DNA from 4 places in the Salinicoccus siamensis genome. Region 1 is predicted to be linked to each of the others. Evidence: riboswitches for the same ligand, from Rfam matches in the RefSeq annotation. Region 1 holds a riboswitch; each other region holds the start of a gene.
What was found. A riboswitch is a leader RNA that binds a small molecule or an ion and turns the genes downstream of it on or off. The one in region 1 is predicted to bind thiamine pyrophosphate.
Positions count from the first base shown of each region.

Region 2: it holds a riboswitch for thiamine pyrophosphate, as region 1 does, so the genes downstream of both, ACZ5LF_RS08395 (YkoF family thiamine/hydroxymethylpyrimidine-binding protein) here and tenA (thiaminase II) in region 1, are expected to answer to the same signal.
Region 3: it holds a riboswitch for thiamine pyrophosphate, as region 1 does, so the genes downstream of both, ACZ5LF_RS07315 (ECF transporter S component) here and tenA (thiaminase II) in region 1, are expected to answer to the same signal.
Region 4: it holds a riboswitch for thiamine pyrophosphate, as region 1 does, so the genes downstream of both, ACZ5LF_RS06390 (3-oxoacyl-ACP reductase) here and tenA (thiaminase II) in region 1, are expected to answer to the same signal.

Region 1 covers NZ_AP043765.1:23,791-28,530, reverse strand. The annotation lists gene thiD (bifunctional hydroxymethylpyrimidine kinase/phosphomethylpyrimidine kinase) at 1-622, opposite strand, end outside; gene tenA (thiaminase II) at 615-1,298, opposite strand; TPP riboswitch at 1,371-1,470, opposite strand; gene ACZ5LF_RS00120 (metal ABC transporter solute-binding protein, Zn/Mn family) at 1,635-2,582, opposite strand; gene ACZ5LF_RS00115 (metal ABC transporter permease) at 2,620-3,465, opposite strand; gene ACZ5LF_RS00110 (metal ABC transporter ATP-binding protein) at 3,462-4,208, opposite strand; gene ACZ5LF_RS00105 (YhgE/Pip family protein) at 4,405-4,740, opposite strand, start outside.
Region 2 covers NZ_AP043765.1:1,628,573-1,633,312, forward strand. The annotation lists gene ACZ5LF_RS08375 (pyridoxamine 5'-phosphate oxidase family protein) at 1-495, shown strand, start outside; gene ACZ5LF_RS08380 (protein adenylyltransferase SelO) at 536-1,987, opposite strand; gene ACZ5LF_RS08385 (SDR family oxidoreductase) at 2,167-2,334, opposite strand; gene ACZ5LF_RS08390 (SDR family oxidoreductase) at 2,331-2,768, opposite strand; TPP riboswitch at 2,922-3,020, shown strand; gene ACZ5LF_RS08395 (YkoF family thiamine/hydroxymethylpyrimidine-binding protein) at 3,083-3,661, shown strand; gene ACZ5LF_RS08400 (VOC family protein) at 3,699-4,130, opposite strand; partial or broken gene ACZ5LF_RS08405 (DUF7916 family protein) at 4,322-4,740, shown strand, end outside.
Region 3 covers NZ_AP043765.1:1,408,650-1,413,389, reverse strand. The annotation lists gene ACZ5LF_RS07325 (ABC transporter ATP-binding protein) at 1-1,265, shown strand, start outside; gene ACZ5LF_RS07320 (ABC transporter ATP-binding protein) at 1,258-3,084, shown strand; TPP riboswitch at 3,133-3,223, shown strand; gene ACZ5LF_RS07315 (ECF transporter S component) at 3,294-3,872, shown strand; gene ACZ5LF_RS07310 (ABC transporter ATP-binding protein) at 3,873-4,740, shown strand, end outside.
Region 4 covers NZ_AP043765.1:1,223,974-1,228,713, reverse strand. The annotation lists gene ACZ5LF_RS06395 (NtaA/DmoA family FMN-dependent monooxygenase) at 77-1,378, opposite strand; gene ACZ5LF_RS06390 (3-oxoacyl-ACP reductase) at 1,391-2,140, opposite strand; TPP riboswitch at 2,244-2,346, opposite strand; gene ACZ5LF_RS06385 (IS30 family transposase) at 2,683-3,642, opposite strand; gene ACZ5LF_RS06380 (ISL3 family transposase) at 3,858-4,740, opposite strand, start outside.

The DNA.
Region 1 (4,740 bases):
GTGTGTTAGTTGTATCGATACGCGTTTCACTGAGTTCTATTGCATTGTCTGCAGTAAATAAATAGTCTGTAGGACCTGAATCCAGATGTCCGCCTGTTATTACAACGCTCTGCACCCCGATGTCATTCAGGAAGATATCGGCAGCTTTCTTAATATCCCCCTCACTGCTGATTTGTTGGCCACTGATCTTCTCTGCTTCATGTATGTTTGGTGTAACGGTCAAAGCAAGGGGTAAAAGCTGTGTTCTGAGGAATTCAGCAGCATCTTCATCTATGAGTGGATCACCGCTTGTGGCAATCATGACCGGATCGATGATATAGGGGACTTGGTGGTGTTCAACACACTCTTTTATGACTGTCATCATCTCTTCGTTGGCAATCATGCCGCTTTTCATGGCGTCTGGCACTTCGTCGGAAAAGATGCTGTCCAATTGTTCCTGTAGAAACTGTCCCGGGATATTATGGACATCTTGGACGCCGATGGTATTTTGTGCGGTCAGGGCGGTGATTGCGGCCATTCCGAAAACCTGCCGTGAATGGAAGGTTTTGATATCAGCCAAAACACCAGCGCCGCCAGTCGGATCGGTCCCTGCAACCGTCAATGCAATGGGCATTCTAGACATTCATATCCACCTCCGCCCAGTGTTCTCTTGTCATCGCCATATTGAAGAAACGCCTCTCATGCTCCGCACTCTCCCTGAAATTTTTGCGCAGCAGGCCTATTTCATAATCATTCATTTTCCCCGCTTCTTTGTCGATGGCTTTGAACATCACATCAGCCGTCTCATCGATGTTACCACTGTAGAATTCGAACCATCCCCGGTATTGGTGGTTTTCTTGGAATACGTTTTGCGCCATCGCCTTTTCCGCCAACTTTTGATAGATGTAGGGGCACGGTGCCATGGCACTTAGTGTGAATGCGATATTTTCCTTAGCATAGGCGTTATAGTACATATGTTTAATATAATGATCGGCAGAAGGATACCATTCTCCATCCTCTATGATTTCTGCATATGGCCTCCCTACAGCTCTTGCCAGAATTTCATGTGCCTCGACCTCTCCCCCAAGTATGAAGCGCATCTCTTCGAGAAGATATTCCATCATTTCCTTGGAAGTGGTCTTCGAGATCAGCATGGCATAAATATTTGCAAATTCCTCAAGATATAATGCATCTGCCTGGAGATAGTGGATGAGTGAAGCGTGAGAAATATCTTCATTTATGAGCCCTTGGATGAAATCATCCCCGTAAATTTCGTCAATAAACTGCTCTGCATCCTGCTTCAGTTGTGTACTTAACATCATAATCCTCCTATTAGAATGATAAAAACCCATTTCCAGCGTAGGAAATGGGTTTAGTATGAAGACAGGATATGTCCGACCATCCCACATTCCTTACGCTGGCATTATCCAGATCAAGTCAAAGGGATCGGTCTGTGACCGTCTCAGCTAAAAAGCACCCCTAGTGGTGTTGCGTATTCAATTGATTCCCATGTTAGCCGACTCGTCCCTTAAAGTCAAATAGGAGCTTGAGCCACCAGACTGCCGAGGTGTGCCGACAATTTCCCGGGAAATTCAATAAGGAAATCATCTGGGTCCATCAGCCATAAAAAAGACATGGCCGTGCGGCCATGTCTTTTACTCGGCACTTAATTCATCATGAATCAGATTGATGTTGTAATTCAGATACTTGATGTAGGTGTCCACTTCTTCACCTGGTTTTCCGATTTCATCTGAATAGATCGGTTTCTCGGAAAAAGGAACGCCCGTCTGATCGGAGACGGTCTCCATCGGACGCGGATCGACGTTCGATTCGATGAACAGTACAGGCACATCATTTTCTTCAATGAATGAAACAAGTGAATTTATCTGGTTGGGTGAGCCTGTATCTTCAGTATCAATCGCCCATATATACCCTTCCTTCAAACCGTAATCACTGGCAAGATATTGGAAGGCGCGTTCACTTGTAACAAGTACCCGGTCTTCTTTCGGAATGTCATCTATCTTCTGCTGGTAATCCCTTTCTACATCTTTCAATCGTTTAAGATATTCGTCAGCCCGCTTCTCATAGTTTTCTTTTCTTTCCGGGTCTTTTTCAATGAAAGCGTCACGCATATCCTCTGCCATCTTTATCCCTACTTTAGGACTGATGAAAGCATGCGGGTTGATTTCTTCTGCTTGGGTCTCTTCATCAGTGATGTACATTGGTTCGATGCGGTCTGATAGGGAGTAGACATCGTCTGGGTCTTGATTGACGGAATCGATCATTTTAAAGAACCAACCATTTCCACCACCTTCAAGGTTCAAGCCGTTATAGAAAAGAATATCTGCGTCAGTGGCTTTTTTCATGTCTTTAGGAAGTGGTTCATATTCATGGGGATCCGTGCCGGTCGGTACGAGGTTATGGATGTCGACATCCTCGCCTCCAATCTCACGGGCGAGATCTTCTAGAATCGTAAAGGATGTGACCACTTTCAATTTTTCATCCTCATTCGCTTCACTCGCGGCACTGCTTTCATTTGAACAAGCATTCAACACTAGTACGACCATCAACAGGCCGATCAGATAAGTAATCTTATTCTTCATGTTTAATCTCTCCTAAAAATTTATAATGGATCATCAATTATGATTTTTTCATCTTGCGAAGCTTTGGCCACAACACACCTTGTTTTGGAGAAAAGATCAGCACCAATACAAAGAGGATGGCTGAAGCGATGGCTATGACCGGGCCGGAAGGCAGATCATGCATATAGCTGTAATAGATGCCGACCACTGCAGCGCTGGCTCCAAAAATTGAAGATAGCACAATCATGATGGATAGGCGGTTCGTCAGCAGATAGGCGGTCGAAGCTGGTGTAATCAGTAGTGAGACTACAAGTATCACTCCGACTGTCTGCAGGGACGCCACTGCAACAAGTGTCAATAGTACCATCAGACCATAATGGATGAAGCGGGTATTCAATCCATAAACCCGTGCCATCGTCTCATCGAATGTTGCAATGAGCAGTTCTTTATAAAAGACCACGATGATGATAATGACCAGAAGGCTGACCCCTGCAGTGATCCACATATCAGAAGTCCTGACGTGCAGGACGTTACCGAACAGTATCTGCGTCAGATCTGTTGCACTCTGCGCTTTTGTAATCAGTATGATCCCTAGGGCCAAAGCAGTTGAGAACACTATTCCGATCGAAGCATCTGTTTTGATCCTGCTGTTTTGGCTGATGCCACCTATCCCCACTGCAGCAATCACTCCTGCTACTACAGCCCCATAGAAATAAGAAATGCCCAACATGTAGGAAATGGCGATGCCAGGCAGTACTGCATGGGAAATGGCATCTCCCATCAGCGACATGCCGCGCAGTACGATAAAACTGCCAATTACACCAGATATGATGCCGACCATTATTGAAGTGATCAATGCTTTCTGGAGGTAATCATAGAACAATAGGTCATTCAAAAAACTCATGATAATTTACCTCCCATGTTCTTTAAGACAGCTAATGGTGCGTTAAAGGTTTTCTCCATCAGATCTGGCGTGAATACTTCAGAAACCGGTCCTGCAGCAACCAATCCCCCATTCACCAAGATCAAGTCATCAAAATAATCTTTTACTTTGGTCAGATCATGGTGGATGACGAATAGTGTTTTTCCCTGGTCCCTCAATTCCTTAAGAATTTTGATGATGACTTCCTCGCTATGGATGTCGATTCCGACAAATGGCTCATCCATGAAGAATATATCTGCATTTTGGGCCAGACTCCTTGCTAAGAACACCCTTTGCTGTTGCCCACCTGAAAGTTCTCCTATCTGTTTATCGGCAAACTCTTCCATTCCAACTTTTCTCAATGCCTCCATGGCTCTCGTCTTTTCCTTCTCTTTAGGGCGGCTGAATAAGCCCAATTTGGGATAGGTGCCTTGTATTACCGTATCTTTGACCAGGATTGGGAAATTCCAATCTATATTTGATCTTTGGGGAATATAGGCGATATTCTTGCGGATTTTATCGATGGATTTTCCAAATATCTGTACTTCCCCCGAATCTTTCGGCACCAGACCAAGGACTGATTTTACAAATGTTGATTTTCCGGAACCATTCGGTCCGATGATGCCGATCAGCTTGCCCGAATCAACAGAAATATCAAGGTTTTTTATGGCGATTTTATTAGAATATGAAACTGTTAAATCTTTAACGACGAGTGACTCTTCCAAAACGTGATCCCCCTATTGCTTTATATCCCAATGGGATAGCGAATATTAGGGATCCCTAAGTTAGGGCTCCCTAAACTTAATTCACTATAACAAAAGTTCTTGGATTTTACAAATGAAATTACTGAAGATATGCAAAACTGCAGTCATTCAAGTAAATTAAAAGGGACCTACTGCATTTAGTAGGCCCCTGCTAGAATCAACTTTCAAATTTGCTTAGTTTATTTATTTTTTCTTCATACTTCGGCATTTTATTCTTCAATAGCAGGACTAATGATATGAGGATGGAAGCTGCCAGTATCGTCGTGAGCAATACATAGATTACCGTACTGAAATTATAATCGAATCCTTGATTGAATACTGCATCCCTGAAACCGGTCACTACAAAGGCCATCGGTACCACTTGATAGAGTCCCTGGTAGAAATCGCTTGAGGTCTCTATCGGGAAAGTACCGGCACTTGATGATAATTGGATGATGAGCAGTACGATGCCTAAAAACTTTCCGAAATTCCCAAAAATCATGACCAGTAGTCC
Region 2 (4,740 bases), 570 kb from region 1:
CATGTGAATGAAGAAATGCAGCATTTCATAGCCGCCCAGGAGATGATGTTCATCGCCACTGCCGATGCAGGCGGCAACTGCGACAATTCATTCCGCGCCGGCGACAGAGGATTCGTCCGTGTACTCGATGAGACGACTTTAATGTACCCGGAGTACCGCGGGAATGGTGTTATGGCAAGTCTTGGGAACATTTATGAGAATCCCCATATCAGCTTACTGTTCATCGACTTCTTCACCCATCATATCGGTCTGCACGTCAATGGCCGAGCCGACATAATCGAGAGTGATCAGATCCACGGTTACTGTGATGCGAAAACACTCTCCAACATCATGGAAGAAGCGGACGGGCGTGCCGAACGCTTTGTAGTCATCCGGGTCGACGAAGCCTATATCCACTGTTCCAAGCATATACCACACTTGGAGAAGCGTTCAGGCCCCTTGGACCAAAAGAAAAGCGGCGACTTCTTCAACGCCAGAAGAAAAAATGATAAGTAGAAGAAAAAAGGCATCCTCACAGAAGGGATGCCTTTTGAATTCACGTACCGCAGAATGTCATCGTGATTTTTTCATCATCTTCCGGTGGCTCTTTATATTCCTTGTCATGCCCGTCATCGAACGGCGTCGCAAACACCTCTATCAGTTTTGTGGCTTTGCTGTAGTCCCCCTGCTCGACCGCAAGGTTCAACGCCTCCTCCACAAGATGATTGCGCGGGATGACTGCCGGGTTGACTTGCCGCATCTGTTCATATGCCGATTCGACCACCAAGCCTTGTGCCTCAAGCCTCTCCTGCCATCTCCTGCGCCAATCTTTGAAGCGTTCACTGGCCATAAGCGCATCATCATTCCACCCATCAAGTGACAGCGTGCGGAACGTTTTCGTAAAATCAGCCTGGTGATGGCTCATGAGATCGAGCAGTTCCATGCCAAGCGCGTCATCCTGGCTTCCGCTGCCATCGAGGCCGAGTTTATCGCGCATGCCCTTCTGCCATTTTTCATTATACAGCTGGCCGAAATGGCTGAGCGATTGCTGGGCGATCTTCACCGCCTCTTCCTTATCCTCATGGAGCAGTGGCAGCAGCGTCTCTGCAAACCGTGCGATGTTCCACTGCCCGATTCCCGGCTGGTTCTGGTAGCTGTAGCGCTTTTGTGCATCTATCGAACTGAAGCATGTTTCCGGGTGGTAGACATCCATGAAGGCACACGGGCCGTAATCGATGGTCTCCCCGCTGATCGTCATGTTGTCGGTGTTCATCACGCCGTGGATGAAGCCCACATGCTGCCATTTGCTGATCAAGTCAGCTTGACGTTCTATGACGGCATCCAGAAATTCTCGGTACTTGTCCGGCTTCGCTGCAAGTTCTGGGTAATGGCGGCGGATTGCGTAATCCGCAAGCAGCCGCACATTACCGTCCCCCTCGGCGCGGGCTGCATACTCAAATGTGCCGACACGGATGTGGCTCGATGCCACACGGGTCAATACCGCACCCGGGAGCATCTTGCCCCGGCTCACGGCTTCTCCTGTCGTAATGAGTGCCATGGCACGGGTCGACGGTATGCCAAGCCCATGCATCGCTTCACTGATCATATATTCCCGAAGCATCGGCCGAAGTGGCGCGCGCCCGTCCCCCATACGGGAGAATGGTGTACGCCCGGAGCCTTTCAGCTGGATGTCCATCCGTTTGCCTGACGGCGCCAATTGCTCACCGAGCAGTACTGCACGGCCGTCCCCGAGCATCGTAAAACTGCCGAACTGATGCCCTGCGTAAGCCTGGGCAATCGGTCTACTGCCTTTTGGCAGTGCATTTCCGGAGAAGACATCAGGTGCTTCCATCTGAAGGTTTGCCGCATCGAGACCCAATTCACCAGCCAATTTCCAGTTGAATAGGACCATCTCTGGAAACGCCGCGCGCTCCGGTTGTGTTTCTCTATAAAAGACTTCCGGGAGTTCTGTATAAGTGTGCTTCAATTGCCATCCGCTCTCAGTCATAATATTCGCCCCTTTTACGTGGTATTCTGTCTATCCATTTTATCAGAGTTCATACAACATTAATAACGATGGGAACATGCCTTTTGTGCTGACAGTTGACTTCTATAGTCATAATCTTTACAAAATAACCAACCAAAAAAGGCACCAGACCATATGTCTGATGCCTTGCCCCTGCAAAACTACTGGGCGGTATAGCCGCCATCTACAAGGAGGGTCGTGCCAGTCGTAAACCCTTTCTCCGCCAGGAATACCACTGCGTGTGCAATCTCTTCAGGCTTGCCGAACCTGCCGATCGGGTGCTTGTCGACGAGAGCATCATAAAACTCTCCTAATGCGTCCTTATTCACCATACTGGCATCGACATAGCCTGGAGTACTGCACTAGCGCGTGGGTTATTCTTGGCATACTGTAATCCAACGGATTTCGTCATTAAGTTTATTGCACTCCTGGGAGGAGTGTATGAAAGTTTGTAGAATACGCTGTCTCGATTGGCTTTGATTACTCTCTGAGCGTCCTCGTAGAAAAGCTTGTGCGTCTCGCCCCGGAGACCGATTCCGGCATGGTTGAACATAATATTCAGATGTCCAAACTTTTCCACGGCGGGAGCAACGCCTTTTTTAAAATCCTCTTCCACTGATACGTCGATCCATTGAAATGCGACGTCACCATGGCCTGCCAAATTTCCTTCTGCTTTCCTACTTGCGTTTCCATCATCATCTGCAATTGCGACTTTGACTCCTTTTCCCAGGAACGTTTGTGCTACTTTGTCCTTAAGTCCCAAAGCGCATCTCTTTTAATGACCGTATCCGTTCACGATACAGATACCCATTTGTTTCAATTTTCAAACTTTTAAGCGCCATTTATTTTTAATCATCTGAAGCTGTCAGTTGTAGTCGATGGCCGATCACATGTATGATGAGGGTGAAACTGCATACCGATGCACTGGGGGCGCTATATGAAGCTGAGACGGATCACCGGACCCCTACGACCCGATCTGGATAACACCAGCGTGGGGAAGTGCAGCTGATATACCTTCATGCTGCATTCCCATCGGACTGCAGTCTTTTTATATCAATATTCAGGAGGTATGGCATTATGGGAAACGCATACGGTTCAAGACAGCCTGTAGGCTGTCAATTCAATTTGAGTGTGATGAGCGATGACTTCGTGGATGTCATCCTATCGGCTTTGGAGAAGACCGAAACTGCTGAAGTCATGATGGAGACGGATGACGTGTCATCCTGGGTGCACGGCCCGATATCCGACGTTTTTGCTGTCGTGGAGTTGATCTACTTAAACGCCGCACAGACCGGTAGGCACGTGGCGATGAGCGGCACATTTTCAGCCGGGTGCCCCGGGGCTCAAGAGGAGGACGATTCCAAAACACCGGCCGGTTCGACAGCGCCGCGTAGAGATGTGGCGCAACAGGCCCGATGCAAATTCGCGCTCTATCCGCTGGGTACTGGGGACTACATGGAGATTATCCAATCCCGCATCAATACAGCAGCGGATGAAGGTGTAAAGGTGAGCGCCGGTCATGGTGCCACACGACTGGATGGGGACGTCCGTGACATCTTCAATGCCTTGGAATCCGCGTTTTTGAAAGTACAGGAAGCGGCAGGACATACCGCCATGACCTTCACCCTCTCATCAAACAGCCCTTCCAACCGCTGATTGACTACGGCCCACCTCAAAGAGGCGGGCCGTATTTCTATATGATCAGCATATCGTCATCATCAAACTCCCAGTCAGCACCATAGGCGACTTCCCAGTAGTAGCCGTCCGGATCTTTGAAGTATCCGCTGTAGCCGCCCCATGAGGTTGGACTCGCTTCCCTGGTGACGATGCCCCCTGATTTTTTGGCCCGCTCCAGTATGTGATCGACCTCCGCTTCAGACTTCGCATTAAATGCCAAGGTGATGCCGTTGAAGCCATGTGTCATGTCCATCGCATCCGCTCCGGTCTCTGTCGCAAGTGTGTCGAGCGGGTACAACGCCAGTTTCGATCCCTTCATCCTGAAAAAGATGATTTCCATCTCGTCCTCATCACCCATTATGATCGACTCCAATCCGAGTTTCCTATAGAAGTCGACTGAAACTGAAATATCTTTGACGCTAAGTGTAATCAGATTGATTCTGTCCATGGCCATCCCCCTTTTCAGATAAGCTAGTATATAAGATGTATTTTTACACTTTAAATATATCATATGTATTTGACATCCGGAGAATATGATTCGAAATATATTTTCGGTCCACCCTCTCCGCCATCCGCTTCAAACTGGTCAGCGGCGTCATTTTTATATAGAATGAGGGCAAAGAAGGGAGACGATCCATTATGAAACGATTACTGGACTGTAATGCATCTGATTTCAAAGGCATGTCCGGCCGGGATCTGAAACAATCCATCCAGGCAAGTGAAGGCCGGGTGATGCTCGCAGAGACGATGGCCACCGTGCCCCACTCTACCCGGACATCACCAATGCAGAACTGGCCGCTTCATTCGGAGCGGATATGCTGCTGTTCAACCTGCTGGATGTCTTCGATCCAACAGTAGAAGGACTGGTCCCATCTGTCCGCACAGAGGTCATGCAGGAAATCAAACAGCTTACAGGACGGCCGATCGGACTCAACCTTGAACCGGTCGACCTCGATGCCGAAGAGATTGAAGCGCTCGACACCATCAATCGCGGACGCATCGCCTCCAAGGAAGCATTAACGGCTGCCCAGACGCTCGATTTTGATTTCATCTGCCTT
Region 3 (4,740 bases), 790 kb from region 1:
CGACGCTTGGGTTCTATCTTTCTTTTCTCACACCTATCCTTCTTATCTTCTTGATTTTTACAGCGAGAAAAGGTGGACAGATATTCTTAAGGGTCCAAAAACGACTGGATAAGATAAACCGCTTCATCCAGCAGAATCTGGAAGCTGTAAGATTGATCAAGGCAAACGACCGTGCAGGGTTTGAAATCAATAAATTCAGTAAAGTGGCAGGGCGCCTGCGTGATGATACCATTTATGCCCTAAGATTAATGGAATCCATCATGCCTGTGCTCCTTCTGATCATCAACGGAAGCCTGCTTGTTGTACTCTGGATGGCCTCCGATCTATTGCAGAACAACGCCGTCCAGGTTGGAGAAGTGGTGGCCGTCGTCAACTATGCATTAAGGATGCAGGGCGGCTTCTCGATGTTTGCATTCATCATCATCGCCTTCAGCCGCTCCAAAGCATCGAGCGACCGTATGGAAGAAGTGCTGAAATCTCCAATCAGCATAAATGATAACGCAGAAATCGTTAAAGAAAATCAGGCGGGGTCGGTCAAGTTTGAAGGGGTCTCCTTCAGATACCCGGGTTCTTCCCGCTATGTGTTGCGCGATATCAGTTTTGAAGTCCGCGAAAAAGAAAAATTCATCATTATGGGTGGGACTGGGTCAGGCAAAAGTACGCTGCTCAGCCTGATACCCAAAATGTACGAGACAGAGGAAGGCACCATCTACATCAACGGGCGGGACATCAAGGAATGGAATGAAGAAGACCTCAGGCAGGCCATTGGCTATGTCCCGCAATCGGCAGTGCTCTTCTCTGGAAGCATATTCGAGAATCTGCTGTGGGGTGATTTGGAAGCGCTGGAATCCGATATCTTCACATCGACCCAAAAAGCCCAGATCCATAATTCCATCGAATCGTTCGATCATCGCTACGACACGAGGGTCGGACAAAGGGGTGTAACATTGTCCGGTGGCCAGAAGCAGCGGTTGTCGATAGCGCGTGCACTCGTCAGGAAGCCGGGGATACTTATATTGGACGACAGCACTTCAGCGCTTGATATAAGAACGGAGTCTGCCCTTTGGGAGGCGATCAGGGAAGAGGAGACCACCCAGATCATCGTCACGCAGAAGATAGTCACCGCCAAGATGGCAGATCGGATTTTGCTGCTTGAAGGCGGCGAGATCAATGCGCTCGGTTCGCACGAGGAACTGTTGCAGCAATCCGACTTGTATCGTTCAATAGTCGAGTCCCAGACGGAAGGAGGGCAATTGGATGATTGATTTCATAAAGAAACCCTTTGGACACGAGCCTGTCCTGACCAAGGAAGACATCAAAAAAAGGAAGGATAAGGATGATCAGCGCCGTGCCAACGATATTTCAGGCACCTTGAAAAGACTCTGGAAATTCATTTCCGAGGAGCGGAAGCTGCTCTATTCGATCATCTTCCTGGTGACCCTGACCAGTCTGCTCAGCATAACCGGTCCGTTCCTGGTCGGCTATATCGTGGACAATTATTTCGTACCACGTGAATTTGATGGGCTCGGCCGCATACTACTTTTCCTCCTGGTCGTCTATATCCTGCTCTCCTCCATTCAGTACACAGCAGCTTTCTTTATGGTGGGTTTATCGCAGAGGACGATATTCAAGCTACGTTCGCGGTTGTTTTCGCACATGCAGAAGCTTCCTGTAAAGTTTTATGACAAGAGGCAGCATGGCGAGCTGATGAGCCGGATGACGAATGACATCGAAACCATTTCGCAGACATTGAACACTTCATTCATCCAATTTACGACAAGCGTCGTGACCCTGATCGGTACAATCAGCGTGATGCTTTACCTCAGTCCGCTGCTGACGCTGTTGACCGTCACCATCATACCGGTATTGATCGTGGCGGTGGCATTCATCACCAAGCGGACGGGACCGCTCTATAAAAAGAGGCAGAAGGCGACGGGTGAAATGAACGGCTATATCGAAGAAATGGTATCCGGCCAGGAAATCGTTAAAGTCTTTTCGCAGGAAGAAACGGCCATCCGCAACTTCAGCGAGAAGGCGGCGAACCTGAGGGAGATCACTTTTTGGGCCTTTTTGTTTGCAGGTCTGATCCCGAAGATCATGAATATGCTGAACAATGTCAGCTTCACAATTGTTGCCGGGGCCGGCGGCCTGCTCGTGTTCTATACAGACGGGCTTGTGACCATCGGGACGATTGTCGTCTTCGCTGAATATGCCCGCCAATTCACACGGCCCCTGGCTGACCTTTCGAACCAGTTCAACCAGGTGCTGTCGGCTCTTGCCGGCGCAGAGCGGGTTTTTGGAATCATCGATTCGGAGACTGAAACAGATGCAGGTCATATTGAGGATGTGACGATTCGCGGAGAAATAGAATTTGACGACGTTTCCTTCTCTTTTGATGCCGATCAGCAGAAGCCGACGATCAATCATCTAAGCTTCAAGATCGATGCCGGCGAATCGGTCGCCCTCATCGGCGCGACTGGGGCAGGCAAGACTACAGTCATGCAGCTGCTCGCCCGTTTCTACGAGACGGATGAGGGTGAGATCCGAATCGATAATCGGAACATATTGGATTATAAACGTACAGTAGTGCGTTCACAGACGGCTTTTGTGCTGCAGGATCCATATCTGTTCGAAGCGACGATACGCGAAAATATACGATATGGTAAATTGGACGCGACAGATGATGAAGTCATTGAAGCTGCAAAACTGGCTAATGCCCATGAGTTCATCATAGAGCTTGAAAATGGCTATGATACTGTGCTCGAGGCCGATGAGGGCTTCATCTCCCAAGGGCAGAAACAGCTCATTTCCATAGCGAGGGCCCTGATAACAGATCCGGCGATACTGCTTCTTGACGAGGCGACAAGCAGCATAGACACCGTAACGGAGCTGAAGATCCAAGAAGCGCTTGAGCGGCTGATGAAAGACCGTACAAGCATCATCATCGCGCACAGGTTGAATACCATCAAAGCGGTGGATCGTATATTCGTCATGGATCTCGGTGAACTCGTTGAAAGCGGCAGTGAAGAAGAACTGCTTGAAGCGGGTGGCAGATATCATCAGATGATTGCGGACAACAAGTGATTTTACAAAGGATTGAGAATGCGCTATCATGGAGTTAATTGAATAACAGCACACCACTAGGGGTGTCCTTTTGGACTGAGAATTACCCTTATCACCTGATCTAGATCATACTAGCGTAGGGAAGTGGCATATTACATAACATTAATATGCACACCACTACACTAGTGGTGTGCTTTTTTATTCTCTAATGATTTCAGGAGGGTATTAAAATGAAGAAAAGAAGAGGCTTAACATTGACGGACGTTTTGGTGACCGTCGTCGTTTCCCTGGTATTTGCAGTCATCTACTCGGTTTGGGGGGCTTTTTACACAGCTTTGAAACCTCTCGGCATCCATCTAAATGAATTGGTCTATGGCATGTGGTTCATCGCGCCGGTCATCGTATATCTGATAATCAGGAAGCCGGGAGTTGCATTGATTGCGGAATTTGCAGCAGCCTCTGCTGAAACGATAGTCCTGCTGCAGTTCGATGTCATGCTTATCATCTATGGACTTATCCAAGGGTTAGCCTGTGAACTTGTTTTTGCCATTGTACGATATAAAAGTACAGCGTTGATGGTTGCTGTATCAGCGGGAACAGCAGCGGCGCTCTCTACACTGCCTTTGGATTGGTACTATGGTTACCTTGCCCATCTCGAGATATGGAACCTGATTCTGATGGCTGGCTTCAGGATTTTGAGTGGGGCAGTGGTCGCAGGGTGGCTTGCGCATATCCTCTATAGAGCATTGCTTGAGACGGGTGTCCTTAAACTGCTCGGTCAGTATAAGGAAACAGAAAGGGAGGCATAGATGGGGATGGAAGTGGTGAATATGGCACTGCAGTTTCAAGGTGCCCATGAGCCATTGTTTACGGACATGAATCTGCAGATAGAAAAAGGTGAAAAAGTTCTGATAGTAGGACCAAGTGGTTCCGGAAAAAGCACTTTATTGAATATATTGAGTGGCCTCATGCCACGCGTCATTGATGCACTGCTGGAAGCGGACCATATGGATCTGCCTGATGGGGGGGCTGTGGTCTTTCAAGATCCCGATTCCCAGTTCACCATGCCTACAATCGGTGAAGAACTTGCTTTCATCATGGAGAACAATCAAGTGCATGTTGACGATATGACTTCGAATGCCTTGTCAACATTAGAAGCAGTGGGGCTGAAAAAGCCTCTTGAGACCCAAATCAGCAGCTTATCGGGAGGCATGAAGCAAAAACTGGCGATTGCTTCTGCATTGCTGCAGAAAGCCGATACTTTCTTTCTCGACGAGCCGACAAGCATGTTGGATGAAAACACTGCCTGTTCTTTATGGGAAACGATTCAGGAAGTGTGGGAAGAGCGTACCGTAGTAATTGTCGAACACCGGGTGGAACACGTGTGGTTTAGGGTGGATCGGATTATTTTGTTGAATGATGAAGGCTGTATCGTCGCTTCCGCTACACCAGGTGAGATGTTAAGTGACAATAGGGAAGCCTTGGATGCTCTGGGAGTGTGGCATCCACATTCATGGCAGAATGCCCCACGATTCACCAAAAGCATAGATAATGGCGTCCCGCTTCTCCAGATTAATGATCTTTCGATAAGTAGAGTAGGAAACGAGCTGCTCAGTGTGGATGAGCTGCATATTCCTAAAGGGCAATGGATTACACTGGAAGGGGAGAATGGAAGTG
Region 4 (4,740 bases), 980 kb from region 1:
CAAATAATTTACTTTCAAAACTTAAAGTACCTGGAAAGTTGAAAATTTTCGGTACTTCAAAATAAAAATTGAAATGCTAATATAATGATAGCATTTCTCTAAAGTTTTCTCCATTGTAGTCTTTTCTAAAAATTTTACGTTTTTGCATTTCTGGAACGATGAGTTCAACAAAATCTTCTAGACTGCCTGGGAGTGTTGGCGGCATCAAATTGAAACCATCTGCAACGCCTACCTTCATCCATTTTTCGATTTCATCGACAATTTCTTCAGGCGTACCAATAAGTGTCAAGTGTCCGCCTCCAGCGTTTAGGTAACCGAGTAGTTCACGGACTGTTGGATTTCTGTCTTCTATGATTTCTAACACAGTTTGATAACGCCCGACTGGGCCTGTGAATTCTTCGATTGGGGGCAGTGCAGGGACTTTTTCATCGAGTTTCCACGATTTTGTATCCTGCTGAACAAAGAATTCGAGTTGCTTCAGCGCAGTATCAATTGGCAGTAAATCGTCTAATTTCGCTTTCTTTTCTTGTGCTTCTTCTTTTGTCTTACCCACGTAAGTCACTAGACCTGGAAACACTTTGATAGAGCAGTCTGGTCGATGACTTTCTCTTATTGCCCGATCTAATTTCTCACGATAGGCTTTTGCTTGTCTTAAGTTCCAAGCAACTGAGTAGACTGCATCGGCATATTTCGCAGCAAGTGCCACGCCTTCTGTTGATGCCCCTGCTTGCATCGCAACCGGTTTTCCTTCCTTTCCTAAAGGCAAGGTTAATGGCCCCTTTACTTGGAAGTAATCCCCATTATGGTTGAACGGTTGAATATTCTCGTTTTTAATGATTTTATTGTTCGCTCTGTCTGGACTATAGTCATCAATGGACCACGATTCAAATAATTGATCCATGACTTCAGCAAATTCATCTGCTTTCTTATAGCGCACTGCTCTTTCCGGTAATTCTGGCATACTGTGATTTTGTGCTTCGTAATCGGACATTGATGTCACAAGGTTCCACCCCACACGTCCTTTTGTTATGTGTTGCAGTGTGAGTAACTGCCTTGCTGAAGTAAACGGGTTATTAAATGTTCCCGAAATAGTTGAAACAAGTCCAACGTTAGCTGTGACATTACTCATGGCAGTTAATACAACTATTGGATCAAAATAACTCGTTGGTAATTCGGTAGCACTATGCGCAGGGAAGGCTTGTGCATCTGCAAAAAATACCGCATCGAATTTTCCACGTTCAGCAATCTTCGCCAAATTTTCATAGTATCCAATTGTCGTAAATTCATCTATGCTCGAATTTGCTGCTATCCATGCTGCCTGATGATGCCCTACACCATACAATAAAACCCCTATATTTAACTTTTTTGGATTAACCATAATATATCCCACCTAGTTCATAGTAAGGCCACCATCCACCGTGATGTTCTGCCCTGTAATGCCATCTGCTGATTCGGAACAAAGATAAACCACCATATTCGCAACATCTTGGGGGGATGTTACTTTCCTTAATGGTGTGGATTGTGCGATTAATTCAAATACTTCGGGTGTTGTGACTGCACTTGCATCTGTTGTCTTCAGTAATCCGCCCGAAACGATATTTGCTCGGATGCCGTACTGACCAAGCTCTGCTGCAACATTTCTGGTGAATCCGATTAAAGCAGCTTTTGCTGTTGTATATTCGTGATATGGTACCACAGGGTTTTGATATAGATTTGTGCCGATGCTAATGATTGAACCCTCTTTTCGTTCTAGAAACTGAGGGATGACACTTTGCGATACGTTGAACGCGGCTTTTAGCGTGCCGTCTAATTGTTGTTCATAATCTTTGTAAGTTAAATCTTTAAATGCTTTTTGAGTAGTTGGTTCAAACTTGAAGTTTACGAGTGCATTGTTTACCACAACATCAATCTGCCCAAAATGTTCAGTCCCTTTTTTAACTAACTGTTCAACTGCTTCCCGATTTGTAACGTCTGCCTGAATAGAAATTGCTTGAGATCCGATTTGCTTTTGCAACGCTTCTGCTTCTGCTTTACTACGATTGTAGTTAATGATGACGTTAAAGCCTTTTTCACTCAATGTTTTTACGATGCAACTCCCAAGACCTCTGCCACTTCCTGTTACTAAAACTGTCCTTGCCAAGTGAATACCTCCTCTATTTTAGAATAAAAAATACGCAACCTTCATAGGAAGGTTACGTATCGAAAGCGAATTATACATATCTATAAAGGCATAGATATTTAGCTGTATCGAAGTAACACTTTCCTACGCTAGTTTTAACTAGATCAGGTTCGAAGGGTTTGAGGTAATCCTCATCTCAGTTTATCAAAACGCCCCTAGTGCGGATTTATTCTATTTAATATCATTGTAGTACTTCTAAGAGATACGTCAAGTAAATAGTGAATATTTTGCAATTTATTGAACAAGCTGAACAGGACTTCTCATCCACTTGAGTCAAAAAGATTTCTAAGAAGATTCGGCAGTGTATTGAACGTGTTTCTACTATTATATGGATCGCTCATTGATAAAAATGGCCACTGTAAATGTTATTTTTCATTTATTTGTTTGTCAAAATAAGCTGGACAGTTCTTTTCACCCATTTAACTTAAAATTAGGGACTCAGTTGGAAAGGAATGTTAACAATAAATGTCTAAACATAAAGGAAGATAAACTAACTTCATTTGTCAAAATAAGCTAGACAGCCTGCCTACATCCATGTAACTCATAAATGCTTCCAGCGGTGTCTGGTAGTTCAAAGACTTTCTGGGTATGTGGTTTCTCTTGGAGGCTACTGAAGCAACCATCCTCTGATCCACTGTGTTGAAATCCATATGCTTGGGCAGGCCGTCTTTCCGAAGCAGTCCATTGGAATGTTCATTCAATCCTCTTTGGGAAGGCGTGCCCGGGTCGGCAAAGTAAATATCAATATCATTTCGGTTGCTCATTGACTGCCAATTTGAGAATTCCTTACCACAGTCGAAAGGAATGGATTTGAACACATTTCTGGGGATCTGATGGAACCATGCGTTGAGGACTGTTTCAATATCCTTTGCAGTCCGACCCTCGGGCTTGAGGGTAATGATCACTTTCGACAGCCGTTCTACAAGTGTCACAACGGCACTTTTATGATGGATGCCGACAATGGTATCGCCTTCCAGATGTCCAAATTCTTCTTTGAATGCTGGGTAGTCCGTCTTTCTGTCAGAGAGTTTCCGTCTGAAAGCCTGTCGCCCACGGCGTTCCTTATGGCCGTTGGGTTTTCGCTTTCCTTTCATCGGCAAGGTGGAAACATCAAAGTCTTTGCGCTTGAACATGCGGTACAATGTGCGGCTGGAGCAGTTGATCGGCTGTTCACGGCGACCGACAATCACATCCGGCGTCCATCCTTGCGCGACCTTTTCTGCCACATATGCGCGTTGATCATTCGACAGCACCGTCTGTTTTCGACCGCAACGCTGCTTGTTTGCCTTGTAGCGCTTATAGAAATCCAATGCGGTGTGACCGTCTTTCAGGAAAGTGACCACATTGTGGACGGTCTGACGTGCTCGGCCAATCTGTTCTGAAATCTTTGATACAGAGGCATTCTGATGGAAATAAGATTCTATAATTACAAGTTCATCCGTGCTAAGATGGGTGTAGGTCATTCGTGATCACTCCTATGATTTCTTTGGTCGGAAATACATTTTGAGTGTATCACGAGTGGCTTTCTTTATGTGTCTAGCTTAATTTTACAATCGGCGTAATGAAATATAAAATTATTGAAAACTGCAATAGGTATAAATTTATTTCTAAAAATAAAACGGTTCTCCCCAGTGAAGTGTGTTGATTTCTTCCTCTAACGTAGGATCTCTTTTTATTTCTAAGCTGGGGGACGACACTCCATACGGATCCGGAGATCGAAATGATACATATTCGGGCATCCGTAACTGCGTCGTTTCAGCGTTTTGATCAGGTTATTGGTACCTTCCAGTCGTGCGTTTGTCAGTCCGTAGGTGAAGTGGTTCAGAATCTCCTGTTTCCACTTCAAGACGGTTTTGACTATAGACTTTGTGGCGTTCGCTCCTTCAAAAAGGTAGTGGCTGCACCAGTCTTCAAGGGCTTTTTGCGCTTTCTTGTAGCTTTTGGCACAATATATGTCCCGGAACTTCTGAAGCGCAACCCACTGCTTTTTCAACTCAGGATTTTCTCCGAGCCAAGTGCGTAACGTCTCTTTTTCTTCTAACTTCAGGTGTTTGGGATGGGCCATCAAAAGCCTGCGCTGATGCCTGATGTTCTTGTGGCTGGTCCCGTTGTTTCCTTCCAGCTTCCTCGCACGATCCAGAGCCTGCGTGAACAACTGGATGACGTGGAACTTGTCGACAACGATGGCTGTCTCCGGCCATATCTCGTGGACGGTCTGCGCCATGCCGGGAGCCAGGTCCGTAACGATGACTTCAGGTGCCTGCAACGGATACCGGCGCAGCCCTTCCTGGATACGCTCCCGGCTCTTTCCCGGGTGCGTCTGCCACACGTGGCCCGTGTGTGCATCCTGAAGAGCGACACTGTAGGTGTGGCCCCGTTTATGGGCGAATTCATCCATGCAGAGCGCTGGCGGTGCTTCGTAATCAGCCGGCCGTGCCAATGTTTCTTCGGCATAGGTGTAAAACCAGGAAGCCACGGTCGATGGTGGCACGGCCATCTCTCTGGCTACCGCCTCGAAGGACTGACCGATGCATTTTCTCGCAATCATCTGTTTGAAATGC